Regions from separate parts of the Nitrospirillum guanabarense genome, predicted to be linked through region 3. Evidence: riboswitches for the same ligand, from Rfam matches in the RefSeq annotation. Region 3 holds a riboswitch; each other region holds the start of a gene.

Region 1 (9,640 bases), 2.1 Mb from region 3:
ACATCGGCCGGGGCCCAGTCGGGCAACTGCGCACGCAGGGCGGCCTGGGCGTTGGCGATGCGCCTCTCGCGCCCATCGGAACCCACCACGCCGCCGGACATCATTTCCTCGGCCCGCCAATACAGCTGGCGCAGCAGCGTGGCCTTCCAGTTGTTCCAGCGGCCGGGGCCGACGGCGCGGATGTCAGCCACGGTCAGGACCAGCAGAAGCTTCAGGCGTTCCGGCGACTTCACGATGTCGATGAAGTCGCGGATGGTCTTCTCATCGTCCAGGTCACGCTTGAAGGCGACGATGGACATCGTCAGGTGCTGCCGCACCAGCCAGGCCACCGTCTCCGTCTCCTCCTCGGTCATGCCCAGGCGGGGGCACAGCTTCTCCGCGACCTTGGCACCCAGGATGGAATGGTCACCGCCCCGGCCCTTGGCCACGTCATGCAGCAGCAGGGCCACCGACAGGGCGCGCTTGGAGCTGAGGGTGTGGATGACCTCGCAGGCCAGCGGCACCTCGTCCTTCAAATTGCCCTTGTCGATGTCGTGCAGGATGCCCATGGCGAACAGCGTGTGCTCGTCCACCGTGAACATGTGGTACATATCGTACTGCATCTGCGCCACGACCCGGCCGAAGTCGGGCAGGAAGCGGCCCAGCACGCCGGCCTCGTTCATGCGGCGCAGCGTGACCTCGGGATCCTTGCGCGAGCCCAGGATTTCCAGGAACAGCCGGTTGGCCTCCGGATCGTTGCGCACCTTGGGGCCCAGGGCTGAGATGGAGCGTGCCAGCGCGCGCAAGGCCTTGGGATGGATATCCAGGTTGTGCCACTGCGCCACGCGGAACAGGCGCACCATGTCCACCGGCTTGTCGCGGAAATGCCGTTCATCCCGGATGCTGAGGCGGCCGTTGTCGATGACGAAACCTTCCAGCTCGCTGGGCTTCACGCGCCGCAGGAAAGCGAAGCGGGGCGGCCGCTGGCTTTCCTGTTCCAGGGTGGCGCAGAGGATGCGGGTGAGGTCGCCCACGTCCTTGGCCATCAGGAAGTAGTGCTTCATGAAGCGTTCGACGTCGCTGGTGCCGGCGTGGTCGGTGTAGCCCAGGCGGCGCGCCATCTCGCCCTGCACGTCGAAGGTCAAGCGATCCTCGCCCCGGCCGGTCAGGTAATGCAGGTGGCAGCGGCAGGTCCACAGGAAGTTCTGCGCCTTGGCGAAGCGCTGCGCCTCCTCCGCCAGCAGCACGCCGTTGGCCACCAGATCCTTCACCTTGTCGACCTGGTAGACGTACTTGGCGATCCAGAACAGGGTCTGCAGGTCGCGCAGGCCGCCCTTCCCCTCCTTCACGTTGGGCTCCAGCACATAGCGGCTGTCGCAGAACTTCAGGTGGCGGCTGTCGCGCTCGGCCAGCTTGGCCTCGATGAAGGCGGGGCCGGTGTTGGCCACCACCTCCTTGGCGAAGCGCTTGCGGAATTCCGCGTACAGCTTCTCATCGCCATAGAGGAAGCGCGCCTCCAGCAGGCTGGTGCGGATGGTGATGTCGGCCAGGGCCTGACGCACGCATTCATCGGTCGAGCGCACGGCGTGGCCGACCTTCAGCCCCATGTCCCACAGCAGGTAGAGGACGTATTCCACCACCTGCTCAATGCGCGGCGTGCGCTTGTAGGGCAGCAGGAACAAGAGGTCGACGTCGGAAAAGGGCGCCATCTCCTTGCGGCCGTAGCCGCCGGTGGCCACCACGGCGAACTGCTCGCCACGCGTCGGGCCCGCTGTGGGGAAGACGCGGTGCAGGGCGAAATCGGCCAGCGACACGACGATGGCGTCGGTCAGGGCCGTGGCCTCGCGCAGGCAGACCTCTCCCCGGCCACCATTCTCCAGCCGGCGGCGGATGAGGGCGCGGCCTTGGTCCAGGGTCTGCCGCATCAGGGCCAGGATGCCGGCGCGCAGGTCCTCGCGCCGCAGATCGCCGTCCGCCAGGTTGGCCATCCGGGTGGTCAGCGCCTCGGCCGTGGGCAGGGCCTCCGGCATGGGGGTGTCATCCAGCGGAGCGGGGTCCGGCTTGGTCGGGGCGGTTTTGGCGGCAGGGGACATGGCGCGGCGAATCTCTGGCAAGGCCCAGCGGTTCGGTTCCGACCGGGCGGGCAGCGTCCAGGGTCGGGGCACCAGTACCGCGGGTCCCGGAACGGACGGGGAGTATGGCACAAACTTTTTCCCACGCATCACCCCATGCGCGGCCCGGTGCCTTGGCTAATCGTTTGCCCCCGGAGTTTTTTCCCGGTTTGCCCGCTTTTTCATCGATCACCGCCGTGTCATCGGATACCGACGTCCTGGCGGGCCCATCCCTGCCCATATGTCCCATGGCAGCCTCCCGGATCTTGTTATTCCGTTTTCAGGCTTCAGGCTGGCTTGACCCCGACGCGGACCCCTTCCCTGTCCAGGGGCCCACGTCTCACGCTGGATTTTTCACGCTGGATTACCCCGCCCCTTCCGCGCCCTTCCGCGGTAGCAGACGCGGCACCAGCGACAGCCGCCGGGCGTTGGCCGAGGCGGCGCGGTGGATGGGCGCCAGGCCCAGCCCACCCAAGCGGCTGGTGGCGTGGCTGAACCGGGTGAAGGCGCCGGTGGCGGCGCGCAGGGTGGAGGTGACCAGGCGGCGCTCCGCCGTCACCCAGTCCCCGGGATGCCAGGATGACCAGGCGGCGCGGGCGAATTCACCCAGCGCGTCGACCTGATGGTCGCGCCAGCGCCACCATGCGTCGTGGAAGGCGCGCATGCCCCCCACCAGGGCCAAGGCGGAGTCCGTGAAGGCCTCGACCTTCTCGCGGCCCATGCGTTCGAATTCGGGATTGGTGCCCAGCGCCACCGGGTCGCCACCGGTCTGGGCCAGCAAGCCCAGGCGCGCGGTGATGGTGTGGGCGGAGGCGAAGGCGGTCTCATGCACCCGAGTCGCCACCCGGTCCAGTTCCACCTGGGCCCGCTTCAGGTGCATGGCCTCCGGCGTGCCGGGGATGACCATGCCGATGCGCCCCTTGCCCGCCCTTTTGGCCGGACGCGGGGCGGTGGGGTAAGGGATATGCCGATCCGGCATGGTGAGCGCTCCCTTATGTTGCGCTGCGTTGTTGCACCGCAACATTAGGGGAAACGCCGACGACCGTCCACAGGGGAAGTTGTGTCCTCACCTGAGACGAAAGTTGAATTGTGCCTATGGCCGATGGTTACGCGGCCAGTCAGCCGGCGGCGGCGGCCAGGCCGGCGGCCAGGTCGTCGCGCAGGTCGTCCGTGTCTTCCAGCCCCACGGAGAAGCGCAGGGTGCCGGGACTGATGCCCACCTTGGCCTTTTCCTCGTCGGTCAGGCGCTGGTGGGTGGTGGTGGCGTTATGGGTGATCAGGCTTTTGGCGTCGCCCAGGTTGTTGGAGATCTTGATGATCCTCAGCGCGTTCAGCAGGCGGAACGCCGCCTCTTTCCCGCCCTTGACCTCGAAGGTGACGAGCGTGCCGCCGGCCTTCATCTGGCGCATGGCCAGCTCATGCTGCGGATGGCTGGTCAAGCCGGGGTACAGCACCGTCTCCACCGCCGGGTGGCCTTCCAGGAAGCGGGCCAGGGCCAAGGCGGAGGCCGCCTGCGCGTTCACGCGCAGCTCCAGCGTCTCCAGGCCCTTCAGCAGCACCCAGGCGTTGAACGGGCTCATGGACGGGCCGGTGTGGCGCAGCACCGGGGAGATCAGGGCCGCCACCTCGTCGTCACACAGCACGGCACCGCCCAGGCAGCGGCCCTGGCCGTCGATATGCTTGGTGGCGGAATAGACGACCACGTCGGCGCCCATGTCCTTGGGACGCTGCAGCACCGGGGTGGCGAAGACGTTGTCGACCACCACGCGGGCGCCGGCCTTGTGCGCCAGCTCCGCCACCGCGGCCACGTCGACCACCTGCATGGTGGGGTTGCTGGGGCTTTCCAGGAAGACCACGGTGGCCGGCGTGGACAGCGCCTCTTGCCACTGCTTCAGGTCGGTGCCTTCCACCAGGGTGCACTGGATGCCGTAGCGCGGCGCCAGATCCTTGACGATGTAGAGGCAGGAGCCGAACAGGGCGTGCGGGGCCACCACCCGGTCGCCAGCCTTCAGCAGGCCCATGACCGCCAGGTTGACGGCGGCCATGCCGCTGGCCGTGGCGATGCAGCGATTGAAGCCCTCATACCCGGCCAGCCGTTCCTCCAGCATGGCCACGGTGGGGTTCCGGAAGCGCGAGTAGACGAAGCGCGAGCCGTCGTTGACGAAGGCGGCTTCCGCTTCCTCCGCACTGCCGTAGATGAAGCCCGAGGTCAGGAACAGGGCTTCGGAGGTTTCCTCGAAACCGCTGCGGCGCGTGCCGCCATGCACCAGCTGGGTGCGGGGACGCAAGGTCGGGGCCGAGGGGGGGGTGGAATTGTCAGGCGTCTGGCCCATGGCCGTCACTCCGATCATAAGGCAACCGCGACCGGCAAGGGGTGGCGGCGTGGTCGGTGTACCTTATGTACGGCCCGACCTTTTAGCAGCTTGTTTAACGTGGCCTGCAAGCCGGTCAGCAAATCACCACGGAAACCGGTTTTAGGCCGGGCCGGCGGGCAGCGTCAACGGTGACCTTGTCATCGCGACAATGCGCGGGATGGGGCGCGGGATGGGGCGCGGAACGGCTGAAAGGTTCGCTTGTTTCAGGGGGAGCGCCGCCCCTGGGGCGCCCGGGGCCTTAATGCCCGGTTGCCGGCCGGTCGCTTCCGTGCTAGTCCCGCGCGCGTCAGTCCGCTTCTGCGGAATAGCTGATTTGCTTTTACCGGGAGTCCCAGACCTATGTCCGATGAGACCAGCCTGAACGGCGCCGCTAATGGCGGCAATGGCGCCACCGCCACCGAGGGCGCCGGCATGCTGCCGCTGGTGGTCAATGCCCAGTACGTTCGGGATCTGTCGTTCGAGAACCCGAACGCCCCGGCCAGCCTGATGAACGCCCAGCAGCCCAAGGTCGACCTGCAGGTCGACGTGCAGGCCCGCAACGTGGCGGAGAACGTGCACGAGGTGGCGCTGAACATCCGCGCCGAGGCCAGCCACGAGGGCCGCACCGCCTTCATCGTCGAGCTGTCCTACGCCGGCATCTTCTCCATGCCGCCCATGCCGCTGGACCAGACCCGCGCCGTGCTGCTGATCGAGGCGCCGCGCCTGTTGTTCCCCTTCGCCCGGTCCATCGTGTCCGACGCCGTGCGCGACGGCGGCTTCCCGCCGCTGATGCTGCAGCCGCTGGACTTCGTCGACCTGTACCGCCGCCAGGTGCTGGCGTCGGAGAAGCCGGAAGACATGGCCCAGGCCTGATCCCAGGCTTGAGCTTCAGTCAAGACAGCCGCCCGGCGCCCCATGGCCCGGGCGGTTTTCTTTTGCGCGACGGAATGGGGTGTTTAACCGCGTGCGCCACGGATGAGCGCGTCCACCGTCACCGCATCGGCACCGGCGGGCACGGTGGCCAGCGGCAGGCCGTAGGCGCCCAGGCCGGCCAGCGTTTCCGCCGTGCCGGCCACCACGTCCCAGTCGCTGGTGCTGGCCTTCAGGGCGCCCTGGGCCTCGCGCGCCGACCCCGCCAGGGTCACTTCCAGGCCCAGCGTCTCCAGCGAGCCGGCCAGGCGGGCGAGGGCCCCACCCACCAGCAGGACGCGCAGGGTGGCCGCGGGGCGCGGGCGCGGCACCTTGGCCACCAGCTGGCGCGCCTCTTCCGCCGCCGCCAGGATGCGGGCGGCGAAATCCTGCTCCAGTCCCCCGGCGGGCAGATCCGCCGCCAGCAGGGTGGAATAGCCGTGGATGGCCGTCAGCAGGTTGTTGAGGTCATGCAGGAAGGTGGCGGGAACCACCCGGCCCACGGCCTTGTCGTCGGCGCTGTCCCCGGCGGACGGGGGCATCAGCTCGCGATACCCATCTCCACCGCGCGCATCACCGCCTGGGTGCGGTTCTTGGCCCCCAGCTTGCGGCAGATGCCCCGCACGTGCAGCTTCACCGTCACTTCTTCCAGTTCCAGCGAGCGGGCGATCTCCTTGTTGGAGCGGCCCTGCAGCAGATAGTCCAGCACCTCGCGCTCACGCCGGGTGAAGCTGGCCCCGTCGGCGGTGTCGGCGGTGTTGATGTCGGCCGGAATGAACCGCTCACCCGCCAGCATGGTCTGGATGGCGGACAACAGTTCCGTCGCGCTGAGCGTCTTGGGCAGGAAGCCCACGGCGCCGCGGGTGAAGGCGCCCCGGATCTCGTCCGGCCGGGCCAGTCCCGACATCAGCGCCACCTTCAGCAAGGGGAATTCGGTCCGCACGCGCTGTAAACCGTCCAGGCCATTCATCCCGGGCATGCGCAAATCCAGGATCAGCAGGTCGATGGCCCTGTCCTGCCGCAGGGCGGACACGGCCTCATCCACGCTGGCGGCCCCCACGACGACCGTGCCCGGCGCCTGTCTTTCGATGTGTGAAGACAATGCGTCGCGCACCAGACCATGGTCATCGGCAATCAGTAAGCGCATGTGAGACGACCCCCGGCGGTTGCTCTATCCAAAAGGATAGACCAATAAGCCCTGCTATTTGAACCTTTTTTCAGCGTCTGCAAGGGCTGCGCAAGCACAAATTTCTTATGAAACGTAATTGAATGTGACTAATTCGCAATCAAGCTGACCAAACCCCAAAAATCGATCCATCTTGGTTAATATGCGGTTCATTTATAAAATAGTGTTTTTACTGGCAATAAAAAAGGACGCCATCGCGTAGCAATGACGTCCTTGATATCGATACTGGAATTCTTCTTACTGGTTCATGCTCTCGAAGAATTCGGAGTTCTGCTTGCTCTGCTTGAGCTTATCAATCAGAAATTCCACAGCGTCGGTGGCGCCCATCGGGTTCAAGATGCGGCGTCAGGATCCACATCTTGGCCATGGTGCCTTTTTCCACCAGCAGCTCTTCCTTGCGGGTGCCGGACTTCTGGATGTCGATGGCCGGGAAGACGCGTTTGTCCGACAGCTTGCGGTCCAGGACGATTTCCGAGTTACCGGTGCCCTTGAATTCTTCGAAGATCACCTCGTCCATACGCGAGCCGGTATCGATCAGCGCGGTGGCGATGATGGTCAGGCTGCCGCCTTCCTCGATGTTGCGGGCGGCGCCGAAGAAGCGCTTGGGCCGCTGCAGGGCGTTGGCGTCGACACCGCCGGTCAGCACCTTGCCCGAGGACGGCACCACCGTGTTGTAGGCGCGGGCCAGGCGGGTGATGCTGTCCAGCAGGATGACGACGTCGCGCTTGTGCTCGACCAGGCGCTTGGCCTTCTCCAGCACCATCTCCGTCACCTGGACGTGGCGGGTCGCGGGCTCGTCGAAAGTGGAGCTGATGACCTCGCCCCGGACGGAGCGGGCCATGTCGGTCACTTCTTCCGGACGCTCATCGATCAGGAGGACAATGAGGTAGACCTCGGGGTGGTTGGTGGCGATGGAGTGGGCGATGTTCTGCAACATCACCGTCTTGCCGGTGCGCGGCGGCGCCACGATCAAGGCGCGCTGGCCCTTGCCCAGCGGGGCCACCAAGTCGATGACCCGGGTGGTCATGTCCTTCTTGTTGCGGACCGGATCCTCGATCTCCAGCTTCAACCGTTCCTCAGGATAGAGCGGCGTCAGGTTGTCGAAGTTGATGCGGTGACGCACCTTGTCCGGATGGTCGAAGTTGATGGACCCGACCTTCAGCAGGGCGAAGTAGCGCTCGCCATCCTTGGGCGAGCGGATCTGGCCTTCCACCGTGTCGCCGGTGCGCAGGCCGAAACGCCGCACCTGGCTGGGGCTGACATAGATGTCGTCCGGGCCCGGCAGGTAGTTGCTCTCGGGCGAGCGCAGGAAGCCAAAGCCGTCCTGCAGAACCTCCAGCACGCCCTCACCGAAGATCGGCACGTCGTTTTCGGCCAGCTGTTTCAGGATGGCGAACATCATGTCCTGCTTGCGCAGGGTGCCCGCGTTTTCGATCTGCAGCTCTTCCGCGAACGCCAGCAGCTCGGCGGGCGACTTGGCCTTTAACTCTTGGAGATTCATCTTCGTCCTGTCGCGAGCCCCGGGAATGATGCGACGGGCTTGGCCGCCGGCCCCGAACTCATGGAATAGGGTGTGTAGGGTGGAAGGATGGCATCACCGGGGAAAAAGGACGGCGACGCCGGGAGGGGAAGTTCGGGGAAACTGGCCTCGCTGCGCCCATCCCGGGGAGGGGGGCGGGGATGCCTCACGAGTCAGGCGCCCGGATGACGGGGCGACTCGAAATCATCCCGACGTTACGGGCCTTGACCTGTTCCAGGATTAGTACAGGACCCGACGCCAAGTCAAAACAAAAAGTCCCGGATCACAGGGCGCATTCGACCTAGGACTAAATATCCCGGATGGGCGCCGGAACTTAAACGGGGCGCTAACGGCGCGCCCTGGAGGTGGACGATTAGAATGGGCGAACGATGACCAGGATGACGATCAGGATCATCAACAGGGTCGGAACCTCATTGGCCATGCGGAAGAAGCGCGCGGATTTGGTGTTGCGGTCCTCGGCGAAAGCGCGGCGCCAGCGGGCCATGGCCATGTGCATCGCCGTCATCAGCACCACCAGCGACAGTTTGGCGTGCAGCCAGCCGGCCCCCTTCAACAGGCCTGGATCCAGGGTGATCATGGCCAGGCCGCAGGCCCAGGCCAGGATCATGGCCGGGTTCATGATGACGCGCAGCAAGCGCCGTTCCATCACCTTGAACGTCTCGGACTGAGCGGATCCCACCGGCGCGTCGCAGTGATAGACGAACAGCCGCGGCAGGTAGAACAGCCCCGCCATCCAGGAGATGACGGCGATGACGTGGATGGCCTTGATCCAGAGATACATGGGGGTGGCACCCTGCCCTGTCTTTGAGGTCTTGGCGCCCCTTATGCCCCCGAGGCGGGCTGCGGGCAACCGGCTTTGCCGGTCGGGCACAGGCGCAGGCCCGTGCCGCACAGCACCGGCCCGCCGGCGGTGCGGATCAGCGCCTGGCGCACCAAGCCCGCCAGGCCGAGGATGAAGGACGGCTCCACCCCCACGGCCGGCACGCGCACGAAGTGGGGCACGCCCACCTCCTTGGCCAGATGGCGATACTCGTGCTCGATCTCCACCAGGGTTTCGGAATGTTCGGAGACGAAGGCGATGGGCACCACCACCACCGGCACCTTGTCCCGGCCCGCCCGGCGGATCTCCTCATCCGTCGAGGGGCCGATCCACTTCATGGGCCCGACACGGCTCTGGTAGCAGCAGACCCAGTCCAGGCCCTGGATGCGCAAGGACTTCACCACCGCTTGCGCCGTGCGCTCGCATTGGAACTGATAGGGATCGCCGTCCTTCACCACCTTCTCCGGCAGGCCGTGGGCGGAGAACAGCACGCGCGGCGTGCCGTGGGGAGACGCCGCCTCCAGCCCGACGCGGATGAGCTTGGCCGTGGCGGCGACGAAGCCCGGCTCGTCGGGATAACAGCAGATGGCCCGGCTGGGCGCCGTCAGGCCGGCCGCCTTGGCCGCCCGGTGCCAGTCCTTGAGGCTGGATGCCGTGGTGGTGGTGGAGAACTGGGGATAGAGGGGCAGCAACACCACCTCGTCCGGTTCCCAATCCTTCACGTCATGGGCCACGGCGTCG
Region 2 (9,640 bases), on a different contig from region 3:
GGCGACGCCGCCGGCCTCGCCGACGCCCACGCCCATGCGGCACAGGAACAGCTGCCAGAACAGGCCCACTTGGCCGGTCAGCGCGGTGAAACCGCTCCACAGCGCCAGCGACACCGCCATGATGCGTACCCGGCTCAGGCGATCGGCCAGGCGGGCGATGGGGATGGCGAGGAAGGTGTAGAACAGGGCGAAGGCCGGCCCGCCCAGCCAGCCCAACTGGGTATCGGTCAGGCCCAGCTCCGTCTTGATGGGCAGGGCCAGGATGCTGAGGATCTGCCGGTCCACGAAGTTCAGGGTGTAAACGACGAACAGCGCCGCCATCACCAGGGCGCGATATCCCGGCCGGGCCAAGGGCGGGGCCAGAGTCGGGGACGGCGGGGCGGCGGTCTCGGTCATCGTGCTCTCGCTCATGGGCTGGTCCTGACTGGGGCTCTCTAACACAGGGGCGCGAGCGGATCCGCTGATCTGGATCCGCCCACCGGGCCTTTATCAGAAATGCAGGCCGATCGTGCCGGTGATGGTGCGCGGCGGGCCATAATAGGCGGTGAAGGAATTGGCATAGGTGGCGCCGCCGAAGGGGTAGCCGCCCACGCGGTACCGCTCATCGGTCAAATTCTTCGCATGCAGGCCCACCTGCCAATGGTCGTCGGCGGAGGTCCAGATGAAGTTCAGGTCCAGCAAGGTGTAGCCCGGCTGGTCCAGGATGCTGGCGGTGTCGTACAGCTGGGTGAAGCTGCGATACGACACGCTGGCGGAGGAGTTCAGGGTGCTCTTGTCGTCGAACGGCAGCAGGTAGGACAGGGTGAAGCCCGTGGTCCATTTGGGCGTGTTCTGGAAGCCGCGGGTGTTGGCCACGTCAACATACTGTCGGCGGGTCAGGTCGTACGACAGGAACTTGTCGAACTGCGCCAGGGTATACCCGACATTGGCCTGGGCGGTCAGCTGGTGGGTCAGCTTGGCCATGGCCTCGAACTCCAGGCCATAGATGTGGCTGGCGCCAGCGTTGTCGACGAAGCTGGCGATGCCGGTGCTGGTGGGCACCTGGGTCGTCACCTGCTGGCCGGAATAGTCGGCGTAGAAGCCGGCCAGGTTCAGGGTCAGGCGCCGGTCCAGATAATCGCCCTTCAGGCCCACCTCATAGCTGTCGACCGTCTCGGGGTTGTAGCCCTTGACCGTGTCGGGCGTCAGCACGGCGTCGCCGCGCATGTCGAAGCCGCCGGACTTGAAGCCCTTGGAGTAGGAGACGTAGCCCGTCACGTCCGGCGTCAGCTTGTAGCTGACGCTGGCGCGCGGGGTGAATTCGCCGAAGCCGCGGTCGTTGGTGTAGTTGGTGCGGATGGAGAAGGGCGCCTGCTGCTTGCCGCCGAACATGGGACTGCGGAGGCCCAGATAATAGGCGCGATAGACGCTGCCGGTCTTGTCGTCGTTGGTGTAGCGGCCGCCCAGCGAGATCTTGAGGTCGTCGGTGATGTCGTAGCTGAGGTCGGTGAAGCCGGCGATGCTCTTGGTCTTGACCGATCCCGACGTCAGGATGCTGAGGCCCAGGTTCTGCACATCGGTGTCGAAGGCGCCGGCGGCGGTCGCGTCCATGTAATAGATGCCGGCCACACCCTGCAGCCGCTCGCCGGTGTAGACCGCCTGCACTTCCTGGCTGAACTGGTGGTCCTTGTACTGGGCCGGCACGTCCAGATAGGGCTGGAGCAGGTTGTCGAAGTCGATATTGGTCTGGGTGTAGCCGTCGCGATAAGCGCTGATGGCCTTCAGCAGCCACTGGTCGGACAATTGCCATTCCGCCGTCAGCGACAGTCCCCGGTTGGTCACGAAGTTATGGTCGCCCACGCCGGCCAGGGTGTCGTAATCGTCGGGCAAGGGCGCGGCCCCGCTGGGCGTCGCCGTCTCGCGATGGCCATTCTTGGCATTGGAATTGTCATTGGTCTGGTCCGCCGCGAGCTTGATGGTGAACTTTTCGGTCGGCTTGAATTCCGCGCTGATGCGGCCGGCCACCACGTCCTTATTGTACTGGTCGGCGCCGGTGTACAGGTTGTGGCCGTAGCCATCGTGGCGGTAGATGGCCACGGCGCCGCCGATGGCGAACTTCTCGCTGAGCGGCGTGCTGCCGGACAGGATGACGTTGTGCTCGTTATAGCTGCCGATCTCCACCCGGGCGTTGGCCGTGGGCTGGTCGGTCATGTCACGGGTCACGTACTTGATGGCGCCGCCGATGGTGTTGCGGCCGTACAGCGTGCCCTGCGGCCCGCGCAGCACCTCGATACGGCTGACATCATAAATGTCCAGCACGGCACCCTGTGGCCGGGCGATGTAGACATCGTCGACATACAGGCCCACGCCGGGCTCGAAGCCCCACAGCGGGTCCTGCTGGCCCACGCCGCGGATGAAGGCGATGAGGGTGGAGTTGGAGCCGCGCGCCACCTGCACCGTGGTGTTGGGCGACTTGTATTCCACGTCGGTCAGGTTGACGGAGCCCTGGGCCTGCAACTGGTCGGCGGAGATGGCGGTGACCGCCACCGGCACGTCCTTCAGGTTTTCCGCCCGGCGGCGGGCCGTCACCACCACCTCTTGCAGCACGTCGCTGTCGGTGGCGGGGTCGGCGGCCTGTTGCGCCCACGCCACATCCCCCAGCACCAGACCCGCGACCGAAACGCCTAACAACCAGCGTGCAGCCTTGCTCATTCCCTTTGCCCTCCCGTCCATGGCCCTGTTCATGGGCCCGTTCTTTCGTCCGTTGATCGCCGTTCCCCCCAACCCCTCAGGGCGGCAGGCCGGCGGCGAAGCCGGTGATGATCTCGTTGAAGCGCTGCGGCTCCTCCAGATGCGGCGCATGGCCGGAGGCGGCGAAGGTGACCTGTCGTGCCTGGGGCAGGGCTGTCGCCAGCCAATCGGCCGTGCCAGCGGGGTAGAGCTGACTCAGGGCGCCGCGCAGGATCAGCGTGGGCAGGCCCAGCCGTCCCAGCTCCGCCCGGAAATCCTGGGCGAGCAGATCCAGCCACAGGGCGGCCATGGCTTCGGCATCGCATCGCGCGATCTCTCCCTCCACCCAGCGGCGCAGGTCGGTGTGCAGGCTGCCGGCGGCGAAGATGCGCCGGGCGATGCGGGGGGCGAAGGCCGCCCAGTCGGTGGCCAGCATCCTCGCCGCCTGGGGGCCGCGCGCCTGGACGGCGCCGCGCAGGCCCCAGGGCCAGCCGGCGTCGTTGCACAGGCGCGGGCTCATATCCACCACCACCAGGCCGGCCACCCGCTCCTGGGCGCCGTCCAGCAGAGCGCGCCATGCCACCATGGCCCCCATGGACCAGCCGACCAGCAGGGCGCCCCGCAGGTCCAGGGCGTTCAGCAGGGCACGCAGCGCATCCGCCTGGTCCCGCACAGTGGGGTGGGGCGCTGGGGTGGCGCCATGGCCGGGCAGGTCGGGCGCCAGCACCTGGAACGAGGCGGCCAGGTCTGTGACCTGGGGTGCGAAGAAGCCGCCATGGGTGGCCCAGCCGTGCAGCAGCACCAAAGGGCGGCCCTTGCCAGCCAGACGATAGGCCATCAGGCCGCCGTCAGCCGGTATCAGCGGGCGTGAGTCTTCCCCGCGTGGCCGGGTCCCGGCATGTCGCCCCAGTTCGTGCATCGGTGTTTTCCGCGCTTCGTGGTATCCACCGACGGTGGCGTCGGCGGATCATCCTCCCGCCGTCATGCTTGCCGTAAGATGAAAGTTGAGTCAACGTTCAAGTTCTGAAAAGCGAGAGAGGGAGATTGGGGCATGGCGCGTTCACCCGAGGCGGCGAAGCGGGCTGCCGGCGATGGCGAAACCGATGCCATGACGCAGGGCGGCGTGGGCGAGGGGCCTGAGACCGAGGCGGCGCCTGGTGAATCGGCCGCCGACAAGACACCGCGTACCGAGCGGGGCAAGCGTACCCTGCGCAAGCTGCTGGATGCCGCCGCCCTGGAATTTGGTGAGCGCGGCTTCCACGAGGCATCGGTCAGCGGCATCACCCAGCGCGCCGCCGTGGCTCTGGGCACCTTCTACACCTACTTCGACAGCAAGGAATTGTTGTTCCGGGCGCTGGTGGAGGATATGGGCGCGCTGACCCGCCGCTGGATCGCGGAGCGGGTGGCCCACGCGCCCGACCGCTTGACGGCGGAACGCCTGGGCCTGGAGGCGTTCATCGAGTTCGTGCGCGCCCACCGCAACCTCTACCGCATCGTGATGGAGGCGCAGTTCGTTGCCGAGGATGCCTACCGGCGCTACTATCAGGTGTTCGCCGACGGCTATATCAATAATTTGGAGTCGGCCAAGAAACGGGGGGAAATCCGCCAGGGCGACGTGGAGGTGCGGGCTTGGGCCTTGATCGGCGTCAGCGTCTTCATCGGCCAGCGCTACGCCGTCTGGGGCGATGACCGTCCGGCGGCGGAGGTCGCGGCGGAGGCGGCCGACTTCATCGCCCGAGGTTTGAAGCCCTGACTTTGAAGGCCGTTGCGTAACCGGAACAGGATGGAAGGGGGCTATCGGCGCCTGATCATGTGGGATCTGTTCGACCTGACGGCGCAACGCGCCCGGCTGTCGCCGGACCGCAAGGCCCTGGTGGACCTGACCACCGGCGGGGTTCTGACCTACGCCGATCTGGACGACCGCGCCGCCCGTGTGGCCAGCTTGTTGGCCGCCCTGGGCGCTGGGCCCAGCGACCGGGTGGCGGTGCTGTGCCGCAACCGGCCGGACTTCTTCGTGCTGCTGTTCGCCTGCGCCAAGCTGGGCAGCCTGCTGGTGCCGCTGAACTGGCGCATGCCGGCGGCGGAACTGGCCCATGTCCTGGCGGATTGCCAGCCCCGGCTGCTGTTCCATGGGGGTGAGGACAGGGGGACGGCCCGGGCCTTGACCAGCGGGCTTGTCCTGGTCGACCTGGACGATGGTTTCCAGGGCCAAGTGGCGGCCCAGTCGCCACTGGCGTCGCGCGAGGTCTGGCCGGCCGACGATACCTGGTATCTGCTCTACACCTCCGGCACCACCGGCGAACCCAAGGCCGTGCTTTACACCTACGGCATGGCCATGGCGAATTACGTCAACCTGCGTCAGGGCGTGGATCTGTCGGAAAATGACCGCACCCTGAACTACTTGCCCCTGTTCCATACCGCCGGCATCAATCTGCACACCCTGCCGCTGCTGATGGCCGGGGGCGAGGTGCTGGTGCAGGCGGGCTTCGACGCCGGCACCGTGCTGGACCTGATCGCCCAAGGCCGCATCACCACCTTCTTCGGTGTACCCACCGTTTATCGCCAGTTGGCCTTGCATCCCCGTTTCAAGGACACCGACCTTGGCACCGTGCGGCGCTGGGCCTGCGGCGGAGCGCCGTTGGAGGACGCGCTGGCCCGCCGCTTCATTGAGCGCGGCGCCCGTGTGTGCAATGGCATGGGCATGACGGAGACGGGGCCCACCTTGTTCCTGAACGACCCTACCGGCGCCGCCACCAAGGTGGGATCCATCGGTAAGCCGCAAATCCTCTGCCGCGTGCGCGTGGTGGACGGGGCGGGGCGGGACGTGCCTGACGGGCAGGTGGGGGAGGTTTGGGTCAAGGGCGCCGCCGTCACCCCCGGCTATTGGCGCCAACCGGCGGCGACGGCCGCCGCCTTCTCTCCTGACGGCTGGCTGCGCACCGGCGACCTCGTGCGCCAGGACGCCGACGGCTATTACTATCCCGCCGGCCGGCTGAAGGAGATGTTCATCTCGGGCGGGGAGAACGTCTATCCGGTGGAGGTGGAGAACGCCTTGCTGCGCCATCCCGGCGTGCTGGAGGTGGCGGTGGTCGCCGTGCCCGACCCGGTGTGGGGAGAGGTGGGCCACGCCCATGTCCGCGCCCAGCCCGGCACCGACATCGACGGTTTGGCCCGGCATTGCCGTGGCCTTCTGGCCGGCTACAAGGTGCCGCGCCGGTTCGTGCTGGTGGATGATTTTCCCCGCACCGCCGCCGGCAAGATCCAGAAACATCGTCTGGTGGCGCCGCCGCCCGGCCTGGACCTGGCCTCGTGATCCTCACCCGCACCCTGACCCAGGACGATTTCCGCGCCTTCGCCCGGCTGTCCGGCGACGACAACCCCATCCATGTGGACCCGGACCACGCGGCCCGTACCCGCTTCGGCCGTCCCGTGGCCCATGGCGCCTTGCTGTGCGCCCTGCTGCGTGGCCTGGCCGCCGACGCGCAGCCCGGCCAGCCGCTGGCCCGCCTGGCTGTGACCTTCCCGGAGCCCGCGTACGCGGACGAGGCGTTGACCTTCCGCGCCGATCCGCAAGACGGCGCCCAGGTGCGCCTGCTGGCCCAGCGGCGGGAGGACGGCCAGGTCGTGTGCGACGGGATGGCGACCCTGGCGCCGCTGGGACCGGATGGGGACTGGCGCAAGCCGCCGCCGGGCGCCGCCGCCCACGTCACCCGTCTGTACGCCGACCAAGATCTGGCGCTTTATGAGCGCCTGACCGGCCATCGCCTGCGCGAGCCGCTGGTGCTGAGCCTCTTCTCCTTCCTGTTGGGCGTCCGCCTGCCGGGACCGGGCACCAACTACCTGAAGCAAGACACGGTGTTCTGGCGCCGCGTGCCCTTGGATGCGGCGCTGTTCGCCACCGCGACCATCACCCGCCTGCGGCCCGAAAAGCGGCTGGTGGACCTGGCAACGGTCTGCCGCATTCATGACAGCGGGCGGGACGGCGATATCGTCGCCACCGGCCGCGCCCTGGTGCTGGCGCCGCACTGGACGCCGGAGGACTGGACCAGGCATGCCCAATTGGCCGCTTGCCAGACCTGACGGTTGGGCGTATCCACAAGCCCGCCGGTGCTCGTGCCGGCACTGTTGCATCAGGAGCGGGGCCGGCGTCCCGCACCAACCTGCCAGCCCAGGCAAGGTGGTTTCCGCGTTTGCGCGGAGATGTGGCGGCCCCCGGTTTGCGGGCGGCGGCAACCAAGTGGGTCGCAGCGTATGGTCGCGTCATGCCGGGTCCGCTCCGTTTGGAGTGGACATTCCGTGCATATTCCCGCCGCTTTTCCGCTAAGCACGCCCGGTACCGTTACGCAGGCGGAAGAAGATCCGCCGACACCGGCCCCGGTTCTGGGCACCGCGCCGGGCGTCACCAGCCATCCGGGGGACACCGTGCATCTACTGCGGGAAGAGCGCATGCCCCTCGCCAGCGTACCGGACTGTGTCGCCCGCACCTACGCCGTCGTCCACCGCCGTCACGGCGTGTACACCCATATCTACACGGTGCTGGAAAGCCGGCAGCATGTGCGCCGGGTGACCCATTTGCGGCGGGTCCTGGTCGGCGAACAACTGGCCGCCGCCCGCGCCTGGGTTCTGGCCGGCCGCCATCTGGGACGCCTGGCCTTTTAAGTCAGGTCTTGGGCATCGCCGGCTGCAGGTAGCGCATCAGGACGATCATCTCGGCGGCGTAGCCGTCGACATCGGGGCCGTCGACACCGGGCGGGTCGTCCATGGCGTGCAGGATCTGCGCGCGGCCCTGCATCCAGGTGGAGACGATCTGTGCCTGGAAGGGGGAAAGGGAGGATTGTGGCCCCACCACATAATTCAGCGCCGCGCGGATGCGGGAGCCCCGGCCCTGGCGGAAGGCCAGGTACAACGGCACCAGGCTGGGGTCGCGGCAGGCTTCCAGCGCGAAGTCGCCCATGGCGTGGGTAGTGTTGCGGCCGGCGATGCGACCGCCCTCCACCGGGGTCAGCATGTGGTCGGCCACGGCCCGCAGGAAAGCGCCCAATGGTGGCGGCTCGCGGTGCATCGTGGGGATTTCCCGCCGCAGTTCCTCATGGATGAACTGGAAGGCGCGACGGATGATGTCGCCGCGGGAGCGGAAATAATACGTGGTGGAGGAGAGCGAGACGCCCGCCCGCTGCGCCACCGCGCGGTGGGTCACGGCGGCCACGCCCTGGTCGATGATGGTGGCGACGGCGGCGGCGACGATGCGCTGCTCCGTCTCGCCCACCGGCTCCGCGCCCTCATCGCCGCCGCCGGGTGGCCGCCGCAGGCGCTGGTGCCACAGGGCGCCAAGGCTTTCCTCCGGGTCGCACAGATGGCGGATGTTCTCCACCACCGACAGGGCGAAGCCCGAGGCGCCGCCGGCCACCAGCAGGGTGGAGCGGTCGCCCACCAGATAGTGGGTCATGATGTCGGCGATATGGGCGGGCAGCCCGGCCAGTGCGAACAGGTCGCGATGGCGGCCCCGTCGCTCCTCATACCAGCGGGCCAGTATGCGGCGGAGGGCGGGGGTGTGGCGGGCCTGGTGGATCAGCTCATACCACACCAGTTCGATGGTGCCCTGGCGGGACGACAAATCCAGCGCCTGCACCACCAGCGCGTCGGCCAGGGCGGAGACAGGCAGGCCGTCATCGCCCAGCGACGCGCGGAACTGTTGCCACGCCTGGCGGTCACGCTCCGCCGCCGCCAGGAATACGGCCTGGGTCAAGCTGTCCTTGTCGCCCAGGTGGTAAGGGACGGCGCTGGTGGACAGGCCGGCGGCCGCGGCCAGGTTGCGGACACTGAGCGCCTTCAGCCCGCCCTGGGCCAGCAGGGTGTGCGCTTGGTCGATCAGCCGTTCCCGCGTACCATCCGGGGGCCGGGCCGCCGTGCGGGATGGGGTCGCCCCTCCCGGCGCCAGCGGTGTGGCATCGGGCGGGGACGGGACGACGGGGGTGATCAGGCCGGACTTCATGACCGCGCTTTTATCTGCCGAAGCGCACTGATAGTCCATCCCCGACACGACGGCAATGATCCCGTGTCACAATACGTCACAACTGAACTAAAGAAGGGGCGCCCCCTGCCGGATGCGGCCGGCAGCAGGCTCCGCCTAATGTTTTTCGGCCAAATAGGCGGCGCTGAGGGTTTTTTTGTCGGCCGCGACCGGGAAGAGGGTCGGATAGAATTGCACGAAAGTGGTGTCCACCGCGCCGTGGTCCCGATGGCAGCTATAGCAACTCTGCTCCACCGGCAACTGTTCGGCGGGCGGCGGTGTCGCCTTGTCCGTGTCGAAGGAGTAGAAGCCCCAGCCGTCGTTGTGGAACCGCGCCGTGTCCTTCACATGGACCTCCAGCCCCATGACGTCCGGCGTCTGGAAATGGCCCGATTTGTTGATGGAGCCTTTGTCCGCCGCCCCGCGCACTTCCAGCACGAAGGTGGTTTTCTCCGGCCAGGTGCCCGTCTGTTTGAAGGCCAGATAGGCCTCGCGGTTCACGAAGACGTTGTCGAACATGGAATGGCCCATGCGCATGGCCGGGCCGTAGGCCATGTCCAGGCCGGTTGTGACGTAGACCCATTCGCGGTAGTCGGCGGGGAAGGTCAGCCGGTCGTCCTTGTCGAACTGTGGGACGAAGGGTGCCGGCCCGTCGGCGGCGATGGAGAGGCGGGCGGGGGCCAGCAACAGGGCCGCCGACAGGCAAAGCAGGGGCATCGCCGCCACATAGCGGCGGGCAGGAAGAAACCAGGCCATGGGGCCCTCCGGTGGTTAAGGGGGATGGGTCAGCCGGTGCCGGCTGGGGAAAAATGCGCCTGATATTGGCTGGGGGAGACGCCGTAGCGCTGGCGAAAGGCCCTGCGGAAGGCGTCGGCGCTGCGGAAGCCGATGGCGGAGGCCAGCGTGTCCACGCTCACGCCC
Region 3 (9,640 bases):
CGCTGTCGCCGCTGGCCGTCAGGTTGCCGTTGGAGAGCAGCACGGGGTAACGCGCCCGCTCCGCCTCGATGGTGGTGGTGTAGCGGGCCATCACGTCCGGACGGTCCAGGAAATAGGTGATCTTGCGGAAGCCCTCGGCCTCGCACTGGGTGCAGTAGTTGCCGGAGGACTTGTAGAGCCCTTCCAGCGCCGTGTTGTCCTGCGGCCGGGTGCGGGTGGTGATCTCCACCGTGGCGTGGTCGGCGAGGCCGGCCAGGGTCAGCCGCTCCGGTGTCAGGGTGTAGTCGTCCGGCCCGAGCAGGCGGTTGTCCACCCTGACGGACAGCAGCTCCAGCTCCTGCCCGTCCAGGTCCAGCGCGGCGGCGGCCATCGCGGCCGGGTTGCGCCGTACGGCCAGGGTGGCGCGGATGGTCGCGGCCTCTTCCCGCAAATCGACATGCAGGTCCACGGTATCGATCAGCCACGCCGGCGGGGCGTAGTCGCGAAGGTGGATGGCGTGGGGCGTGGCCGTGTCGAGGCGGCTGTCCATGGGGCGGGGTTCCGTTCGAATTATGGTTGGGGCCAGGATAGGGGACGGGGCGGCATGGCGCCAACCCCGTTTCCCGGGGGCCGCGACGGGGCGTTCGGCGAGGTGCCCTAAGGGCTTGGCCGTAAACCCGTTCACCCGCCTTCTTCCGGTTGGGGAGGGGGCCTGTGCTGATGACTTAGGCGGGTATTTTGGACAGGCCGCCTACGGCCTTAGGCTGTATCATTTGGACATGAGCGGGAGAGGTAAGTCAGGGTAGGTCCCCGTGCAGGTGGCGCAGTCGGATCTGGTGGTGTTGTCGGTCGCGGGCGCCGTGTTGGCCGCCATCGCGCTGCTGGAAGTGCTGCGCCTGGTGATCGTGGACATCTACGAATGGGCGGCGAAATACCGTCGCATCAAGTACGAGATCCAGCAAACGCGACGCACCACGGAGAAGTTGTGGGCCGAGAACCGGGCGAACGCCGCCCTGCGCGACCGGCGCAACGCCGAACGCTTCCGCCTGAACACCATCCTGCATCGCATGGAGCAGGAGTGCGAGGATCTGGAGCGGCGGCGGGTGGAGGTATGGCATGAGGTCGGCGACGCCACCCTGGACGACCAGCTCTACCTGGCGGATCTGAACAGTCGCAGCCTGATGGAACGGGCGGCGGCGGGTGCGGAGGAGATCTGCCCCATCTGGCGCTATACCCATCGCGTGCGGGTGTGGGCGGGGAACGAGCGGCAGGCCCGCTCCCGCCTCTTGCTGGCCTTCAGTCCCAAGGATGGTTTCACCGTCAACAATTTGCGGGCCGCCCAGGGCTTCAAGGCGGTCGCGGAGGCCGCGGCTGCCGGGCGGTCGGCGGCACAGTCCCGCTTGGTGCGGCCGCACCGGCGCATGGTGCGCTGATGACGGGCGGCTACAGCAACCTCAACTTCATGGTTTTCATCATCCTGGCCGTCGGCGGGGCCTTCCTGGCCTTCTCCGTCCGCCGCATCCTGTTCAAAATCCGGGAGACGGAACGGCGCATCGCCGCCACGGTGGATGAGAAGAACGAGGCCGCCGCCGACCTGCGCGTCGCCCGCCAGCAGGAGGAACAGCTGGCCAAGGCCCTGGAGGAGGGGGAGGAGGCGCTGCGTGAGATCGCGGCGAAGACGGAGGAGGTGCGGAACCGCATGGCGGTACTGCGGCAGGCCGTTCCCCGGCCGTTGAACCTCGTCTCGCTGGAATGGGCGCAGGGTGACCACCTGTACGAGGCGCACTTGCGCAACATCGTGGCGCCCCGCCACCTGGGCCGCAACGTGGGCGGCATGGCGGAGGCCGGGGTGGTGCACGGCTACGCCCCCACGGAGGCCGACTTCCGCGCGCTGGTCACCAACCGCCTGGCCAACGAGGGCGGCTACGTCATCAGCAGCGTCCTGCCCATTTCGCTGGGCGACGACGGGCCCGCCGTCGACGGCGCCGACGCCGCCCCGGTGGAAGCGCCGGCGGAGGATGAGCCCCTGAGTGACTTGATGGGGAGCGACCTGGTGGCCGATGGGACGGCGGCGGAGCCGCCGGCGGTCACCGGCCCCAAGCCCCTGCCGGTGCGCCCGCCTGTCGCCCTGCAGGGCGTGCCGCGCGGCATGGGCCTGACCCCCGCCCCGGTCGCCGGCGCCTAAGTACGCGTCCTTTCCCGCCTGATGGGCGCCGCCCGAAGACCACCCATGCCTTCGCCGCCGCGTCAGGGGACTTGCGCGGGCGCTCACCTGCGGTTATCCCTCTGCCCGTGCATCAAGAGTTGAGCTGACGCTCAACGCCAACCTGCTCGACCCGGCAAGGTGGCGCTTCCCCGACTGGGAAGGATGTGGCCGATCCGGCAATGAACGGGAAGCAGCCACACACGTCCGTTTCGCTCTTGGTCGAAACTTGAGACCGTGAAGGCTGCGTTCCAGATGACCACCGATACGCTTCAGCCCCAATTCGCCGGCCAGCAGTTCGCCAGCGACAATTATTCCGGCGTCTGTCCGGAGGCCTGGGCCGCCATGGCGGAGGCCAACAGCGGCCACGCCGCCGCCTATGGCGAGGATGTCTGGACCGCGAAGGCGGCCGACGCCTTCCGCCAGCTGTTCGGCACGCCCTGCGACGTGTTCTTCGCCTTCAACGGCACGGCGGCCAACTCGCTGGCCCTGGCCTCGCTGTGCCAGTCCTACCACAGCGTCATCTGCTCCGCCTCCGCGCATGTGGAGACGGATGAGTGTGGCGCGCCGGAATTCTTCTCCAATGGGTCCAAGCTGCTGGTGGCGCAGACGGCGGACGGCAAGCTGACGCCGGACGCCATCCGGGCGCTGGCCACCGGCCGGTCGGACATCCACTTCCCCAAGCCCCGCGCCGTCACCATCACCCAGCCGACGGAGACGGGGCAGGTCTACAGCCTGGATGAGATTCGCGCCATCTCCGCCGTCTGCCGCGAGCTGGGCCTGCGCCTGCACATGGACGGCGCCCGCTTCGCCAACGCCTGCGCCAGCCTGGGCTGCTCCCCGGCGGAAGTGACCTGGCGGGCGGGTGTGGACGTGCTGTGCTTTGGCGGCACCAAGAACGGCATGGCGGTGGGGGAGGCCATCCTGTTCTTCGACAAGGTCTTGGCCGAGGATTTCGATTACCGCTGCAAGCAGGCGGGGCAACTGGCGTCCAAGATGCGCTTCCTGTCCGCCCCCTGGGTGCGCATGCTGGAGAACGGCGCCTGGCTGCGCAACGCCGCCCACGCCAATGCTGGGGCCCAGCGCCTGGCGGCGGGCCTGGTGGGGGTGCCGGGCGTGGCGCCGATGTTCCCGGTGCAGGCCAACGCCGTGTTCCTGACGGCGCCGGTGGCGGTGCTGGACGGCCTGCGGGCGCGCGGTTGGCGCTTCTACACCTTCATCGGTGGTGGCGCCCGCTTCATGTTCGCCTGGGACACCCAGCCGGAACGGGTGGACCAGCTGGTGGCCGACATTCGCGGCGTGGCCTGCGTGGCGGCGGCTTGAGTGCCTTCTGACGGGCTGTGACGGGTCCTATACGGAAGATTTGATTTAAATTTCGGATTTAGGATCCGTTAACGGTCAATTGACCGTACAACCTTGAAGTGGACTTCCATGCGATAGCGCGACCGTTCCTCCATCGACAGCCGAGGCCCTGGTGCACATCGACAAACCGGATTTGGTGATCCTGACCATCGTGGGCGCCACCCTGGCCGGCGTGTTGCTGCTGGAACTGCTGCGCCTGGTCATCAACGACGTCTATGAGATGATCGCCCGCCACGCGAAGGTGAAAAAGGAAATCGACCAGATCCGGCGCACGGCGGAGAAGGTGTCGGCCGCCAACCGCGATACCGCCCGGGTGCGCGACGCGCGCATCGCCTTGCGCTTCCGCGAAACCAGCAACCTCCAGCGCCTGGAAAAGGAATGTGAGGAGTTCGAGCGGCGGCGGGTGGAGGTCTGGCACGACTTGGGCGGGCCCTCGGCCAGCGGCCTGGCGCTTTATTCGGCCGACATCAGCAACAGCGCGCTGACCAACGGCGTGGTCGCGGGTATGGAATCGATCTGCCCGCTGTGGCGTCACCTGCACCGTGCCCGCGTCTGGGCCCGGACGGAGATGGAGGCGCGCACCGCCCTGCAGCAGGAATTCGCCCTGGGCGACGGCTACACCGTCACCAACGTGCGGCAGGTCCAGGGCTCGGGCGCGCCCGGCGGGCTGGCCGCCCGCGGCGCCGTCCGGCCCAGCGGAGGAGGGCGGTCCCATGATGCTGTCGGACGCCTTGGCGGAAGCCTACGCCAACCCCAACCCCGCCCATGTCTGCGCCGTGGCCGTGGGCGGCGCCATCATGGCCTGGTCGCTGAAGCGCCTGATCACCGAGGTGCGCAAGACCGAGCGGCGAATCAGCGCCGCGGTGGAGGAGCGCAACCAAGCCGCCGCCAGCCTGCGCCAGGCGCGCCTGCAGGAGGGGGAGTTGCGCACGGCCCTGCAGGACTTGGATGGGGAGTTGGAGGGGATATCCGTCCGCGCCCGTGATATCGAGGCCCGGCGCGGCACCTTGCAGCAGGTGATCCCGCGCCATCTGAACCTGTTCTCCCAGGCCTGGTCGCAGGGCGACACCCTGTTCGAGGCGCGAATCAGCCTGGTGACCGGCCTGGGCGGGGGCAAGAGCGGCGCCCGCGTCGTCCATGGCTATGCCGCCGGCCCCCGGGACTTCCGCAACAAGCTGATGGCCCGCTTCCCGCCAGCCTCTTACGCCGTGATCGACATGGCGGCCATCGACCTCGGCGAACTGGACATGGCCGTCAGCAACCTGGGCAGCGCCAACCAGCCGTAGGGGCGGGATCGCCCCACCATTTTTTCAAGCCGGCGCCCGGCGCCTGAACCTCAAACAGTGAAGCTCTCGCCGCAGCCGCAGCGGCCCTTTTCGTTCGGGTTGGTGAAGACGAAGCCCGACTGGAACTTGTCTTCCTTGTAATCCATCTCCGTTCCCAGCAGGAACATGGTGGAGGCGGGGTCGAGCAGCAGGGTCACGCCCTTCTCCTCCACCACTTCCTCGAAGGGCTTCTTGGCGTCGGCGTACTCGATGAAATAGCTGAGGCCCGAGCAGCCGCGCGCCTTCACGCCCACGCGCAGGCCCACGGCCGGTGTCTCACGCTGGGCCATGATCTCCTTGACGCGGCTTGCGGCGGCATCGGTCAGGCTCATCGCTTTCGGGCGTTCCATGCGGCTCATGATTCAGGTCTCCACACGTCAGAACATGTTGAGGGCGACGCGCGCCTCGTCGGACATCAGGCTGGGGTTCCAGGCCGGCTCCCACACCAGGTTCACGGTCACGTCCTTGACCCCGTCGACGCTGCCCACCACGCCCTGCACCTGGCCAGGCATTTCGCCCGCCACGGGGCAGCCCGGTGCGGTCAGCGTCATGTCGATCTCGACCTGGCCTTCCGCGTCGATGTCACAGCGGTAGATCAGGCCCAGCTCATAGATGTTCACCGGGATTTCCGGGTCATAGACGGTCTTCAGCGCCTCCGTCACGCCTCGCCAGGGGGGCGTCCGGGGGCAGCTTGTCCTCATCCGGGATGGTGGCCGGCGCCTGCAGGGTGACATCCGGCGCGATGGGGCGTTCGGCTCCAGACATCTCGCTTACTCCGTCGTCGTCTTTTCATCGCCGTGGATGGCGGCGTGCATGGTGTGCCAGGCCAGGGTCGCGCACTTCACGCGCATGGGGAACTCCCGCACACCCGATAGCACGTCCAGCTTCTCCACCGCCTCCGGGTCCAGATGCCCATGGTCGGTGTGCTCATGGTCGTCCTTGGTGCACATGTCGTGGAAGTGGCCGAACAGGGCCTCGGCTTCCGCTTCCGTCTTGCCCTTCAGCGTCTCGGTCATCAGCGAGGCGCTGGCCTGGCTGATGGCGCAGCCACGGCCGTCGAAACGCGCATCCTGGACCAGGCCGTCGGGGCCGATGCTGAGGTAGACGTTGATCTTGTCGCCGCACAGCGGGTTCTCGCCCCGGGCCATGCGGTTGAAGCTTTCGGGCTTCCCGAAGTTCCGGGGGTGCTTGCCATGGTCCAGGATCACTTCCTGGTACAGGTCGCGCAGATCGTCGAACATCAGTTGAAGAACTCCCTCACCGCGCGCACGGCATCCACCAGGGCGTCGGCCTCGGCCTCGGTGTTGTACAGGGCGAAGCTGGCGCGCGCCGTGGCGCCCACGCCGAAGCGCTCCATCAGCGGCTCGGCGCAGTGCCGGCCCACCCGCACCGCCACACCGGCCCGGTCGACCAGGGTGCCGATGTCGTGCGGATGCACGCCTTCGATGGTGAAGGACAGGATGGCCGCCTTGGTGGGCGAGGTGCCGATGATGCGCAGGCCGGGGATGGCCCGCAGCTTCTCCGTGGCGTAGGCCAGCAGGCGCTGCTCATGGGCATGGATGGCGCCCATGCCCAGGGCCGTCACGTAGTCGATGGCGGCGCCGAAGCCGATGCCCTCCACGATGGGTGGCGTGCCGGCCTCGAACCGGTGCGGCACCTCGCGGAAGGTGGTCTCCTCGAAGGTCACCGTCTGGATCATGTCGCCGCCGCCCTGGTAGGGGGGCATGGACTCCAGCAGTTCGGCCTTGCCGTACAGCACGCCGAAGCCGGTGGGCCCGTACAGCTTGTGCCCGGTCATGATGTAGAAGTCGGCGTCGATGGCCTGCACGTCCACCGGCATGTGCACGGCCGCCTGGCTGCCGTCGAACAGCACCTTGGCGCCGGCCGCATGCGCCATGCGGGCGATCTCCGCCGCCGGCGTCACCGTGCCCAGCACGTTGCTGCCGTGGGTGATGGACACCAGCTTGACCTTGGGGCTTTCCAGCAGCCGGGCCAGCGCCTCCAGATCCAGCGTGCCATCGTCCAGCACCGGCGCCACCTTGATGACGATGCCGGTGCGGCTGCGCAGCAGCTGCCAGGGCACGATGTTGGCGTGATGCTCCATCACGCTCAGGATGATCTCGTCACCCGCCTTCAGGTGGGCGCCGCCCCAGCTGCTGGCCACCAGGTTGAAGGCCTCGGTGGCGCTGCGGGTGAAGACGATGGTGTCGGGCGAGGGCGCGTTCAGGAACGTGGCCGTCTTGACGCGCGTCGCCTCATACAGGTTGGTCGCCACCTGGGACAGGTAGTGCACGCCGCGATGGACGTTGCTGTAGTCGTGCGCCATGAAATTGGCCATGGCGTCGATGACGGCGCGCGGCTTCTGCGCGCTGGCGGCATTGTCCAGATAGACCAGGGGCTTGCCCGGACGGCCCGGCTTCTCATGCACCAGGCGCGTCAGGATGGGGAAGTCCTGGCGGACCTTCTCCACATCGTACGGGGCGTTCGTCAGAATCCGGGTGTCCATGAGGTCACTCCCCTAACACCGGGACGTCGGTGTCGACTGTGATGCCCGTCAGACGGCCGATGCGCTCCTGGATGCGCGCCATGGCATAGGCGCGCAGGCGCTCATCGCCGATCTCCTCCGCCACCTCGTCCAGGAAGGCGGCAATCAGCAGAGCGCGGGCGGTGTCGGCGGGGATGCCACGGGCGCGCAGGTAGAACAGCGCCTCCTCATCCAACTCGCCGGCGGTGGCGCCGTGGCTGCACTTCACGTCGTCGGCGTAGATCTCCAGCTCCGGCTTGGCATCGATCTCGGCCGTGTCGGACAGCAGCAGGGCGCGGTTCAGCTGGTGGCCGTCCGTCTTCTGCGCGTCCGGCCGCACGATGATCTTGCCTTGGAACACGGCGCGGCCACGCCCGTCGATGACGCCCTTCACCACCTCGCGGCTGGTGCAGTTGGCGGCGACATGGTCGATCAGGCTGGTGAAGTCGGCATGCCGGCTGCCGTCCACGCCATAGGCGCCGGAGACGCGGGTGCTGGCGCCCGGCCCTTCCAGGCGCACCTGGACGTCGGTGCGGGCCAGGCGGCCGCCGGTGGTCAGCACGAAGGTCTCGTAAGTGCCCGACGCCGCCACCGTGGCGGTGACGGACGCCAGGTGCAGGGCCGTCTCGGCCTCCTCCTGGAACTTGGCGTGGCGCAGGATGGCGCCTTCGCCGACGCGCACGCCGCTGACGATGTTGGCGAAGGTGGCACCGCCACCCCGGGCCACATGGTGCTCGGCCACCGTCACCTTGGCGCCGGCGGCGACGTCGATCAGCAGGCGGGGATGCCAGGCGCCATCGGCGGCGGTGGCGATGAAGACGAACTCCACCGGTTGGGCCAGCGTCACGCCCTCACCCACGGTCAGCACCGCACCCTCGGCCAGGAAGGCGCCGTTCAGGCCGACAAGGCCTAGCGCCTGGCCACGGCCGGGGTTGGGGCCGACGCGCAAGCCGGTGTCGGACTTGGGCGCCGGGAACCGGTCCAGCACTTCGGCCGCGTACGCCGGGGAGGCCTCGATCAGGCCGCGCAAGCTGTCCAGGGTCACACCCTGGGGCAGGGTGCCGACGGCGGACAGGGCGGCGTTGAACCGGCCGTCCACGAACACCAGGCGATGCGTCTCGCCCGGTGCCACGCTGGGCAGGGCGAGGTCCGTGTTCGCGGCGCCTTGCGCGGGCGCCAGGCTGACGCCGGCCAGGTCGCGCAGGTTGGTGTACTTCCAGCCCTCGACCTTGGGCGTGGGGATGCCGTCGGCCAGGAAGCGGGCGTAGCCGTCGGCGCGCAGCCGGTCCAGGCCGGCGGCGCCGGCGCCGGGCAGGCCGGGGCTCAGGGTCTCGTACAGGTCTTTCAGGGTGGCGATGGCGGCCATGGCGCGCGTTCCCCTCAGGCGGCTTCGGGCGAGCCGAATTCGGCGTAGCCCTTGGCTTCCAGCTCCAGCGCCAGCTCCTTGCCGCCGCTGCGCACGATCTTGCCGTAGGCCAGCACGTGCACGTGGTCCGGCACGATGTAGCTCAGCAGGCGCTGGTAGTGGGTGATGACCAGCATGGAGCGCTCGGGGCTGCGCAGGCTGTTCACGCCATCAGCCACCAGCTTCAGGGCGTCGATGTCCAGGCCGCTGTCGGTCTCGTCCAGGATGGCGAAGCTGGGCTCCAGCATGGCCATCTGCAGGATGTCGTTGCGCTTCTTCTCACCGCCCGAGAAGCCGACGTTGACGGCGCGCTTGATCATGTCGTCGTTCATGTTCAAGGCCTTGGCCTTGGCGCGGATCAGCTTCAGGAACTGCATGGCGTCCAGCTCGGGCAGGCCCTTGTGCTTGCGCACGGCGTTCAGCGCCGTCTTCAGGAAGGTGGTGTTGGACACGCCGGGGATTTCCACCGGGTACTGGAAGGCCAGGAACACGCCTTCCGCCGCCCGCTCTTCCGCCTCCATGGCCAGCAGGTCCTTGCCCTGGAAGGTCACGGAACCCTCGGTCACCTCATAGCCGTCGCGGCCGGACAGCACATAGGACAGCGTGCTCTTGCCGGAGCCGTTGGGGCCCATGATGGCGTGCACCTCCCCCGGGTTGATGGTCAGGTTGATCCCCTTCAGGATTTCCTTGCCGTCGACGGTGGCGTGCAGGTTCTTGATTTCCAGCATCTTGAAACGTTCCTTGAAACCGAATGTCGTGTGCGGCTTGGGTGGACAGGGGCGGTTGCGGCGCCCTCAGCCCACGCTGCCTTCCAGGCTGATGGCGACCAGCTTCTGCGCCTC

The links. A riboswitch is a leader RNA that binds a small molecule or an ion and turns the genes downstream of it on or off. The one in region 3 is predicted to bind S-adenosylmethionine.
Region 1: another riboswitch for S-adenosylmethionine. It lies ahead of metZ (O-succinylhomoserine sulfhydrylase); the one in region 3 lies ahead of UAA55_RS20070 (threonine aldolase family protein).
Region 2: another riboswitch for S-adenosylmethionine. It lies ahead of UAA55_RS06215 (hypothetical protein); the one in region 3 lies ahead of UAA55_RS20070 (threonine aldolase family protein).

The regions. Positions count from the first base shown of each region.
Region 1 covers NZ_JAYEER010000004.1:2,533,338-2,542,977, reverse strand. Annotated here, with positions in the region: gene UAA55_RS29945 ([protein-PII] uridylyltransferase) at 1-2,072, opposite strand, end outside; gene UAA55_RS29940 (hypothetical protein) at 2,455-3,069, opposite strand; gene metZ (O-succinylhomoserine sulfhydrylase) at 3,209-4,423, opposite strand; SAM riboswitch at 4,486-4,563, opposite strand; gene secB (protein-export chaperone SecB) at 4,805-5,317, shown strand; gene UAA55_RS29925 (hypothetical protein) at 5,401-5,895, opposite strand; gene UAA55_RS29920 (response regulator transcription factor) at 5,895-6,500, opposite strand; partial or broken gene rho (transcription termination factor Rho) at 6,777-8,040, opposite strand; gene hemJ (protoporphyrinogen oxidase HemJ) at 8,432-8,860, opposite strand; gene hemH (ferrochelatase) at 8,902-9,640, opposite strand, start outside.
Region 2 covers NZ_JAYEER010000001.1:1,480,756-1,490,395, forward strand. Annotated here, with positions in the region: gene UAA55_RS06185 (spinster family MFS transporter) at 1-411, opposite strand, end outside; gene UAA55_RS06190 (TonB-dependent receptor) at 490-2,691, opposite strand; gene UAA55_RS06195 (alpha/beta fold hydrolase) at 2,768-3,547, opposite strand; gene UAA55_RS06200 (TetR/AcrR family transcriptional regulator) at 3,761-4,462, shown strand; gene UAA55_RS06205 (class I adenylate-forming enzyme family protein) at 4,493-6,022, shown strand; gene UAA55_RS06210 (MaoC family dehydratase) at 6,019-6,789, shown strand; SAM-I-IV-variant riboswitch at 6,832-6,956, shown strand; gene UAA55_RS06215 (hypothetical protein) at 7,006-7,368, shown strand; gene UAA55_RS06220 (TetR/AcrR family transcriptional regulator) at 7,370-8,701, opposite strand; gene UAA55_RS06225 (cytochrome P460 family protein) at 8,837-9,475, opposite strand; gene UAA55_RS06230 (GlxA family transcriptional regulator) at 9,505-9,640, opposite strand, start outside.
Region 3 covers NZ_JAYEER010000004.1:463,140-472,779, forward strand. Annotated here, with positions in the region: gene pepN (aminopeptidase N) at 1-529, opposite strand, end outside; gene UAA55_RS20060 (hypothetical protein) at 792-1,412, shown strand; gene UAA55_RS20065 (hypothetical protein) at 1,412-2,164, shown strand; SAM-I-IV-variant riboswitch at 2,269-2,379, shown strand; gene UAA55_RS20070 (threonine aldolase family protein) at 2,438-3,505, shown strand; gene UAA55_RS20075 (hypothetical protein) at 3,564-4,259, opposite strand; gene UAA55_RS20080 (hypothetical protein) at 4,258-4,830, shown strand; gene UAA55_RS20085 (HesB/IscA family protein) at 4,881-5,228, opposite strand; gene UAA55_RS20090 (SUF system Fe-S cluster assembly protein) at 5,247-5,531, opposite strand; gene UAA55_RS20095 (hypothetical protein) at 5,503-5,634, opposite strand; gene sufU (Fe-S cluster assembly sulfur transfer protein SufU) at 5,640-6,110, opposite strand; gene UAA55_RS20105 (cysteine desulfurase) at 6,110-7,375, opposite strand; gene sufD (Fe-S cluster assembly protein SufD) at 7,380-8,759, opposite strand; gene sufC (Fe-S cluster assembly ATPase SufC) at 8,774-9,526, opposite strand; gene sufB (Fe-S cluster assembly protein SufB) at 9,593-9,640, opposite strand, start outside.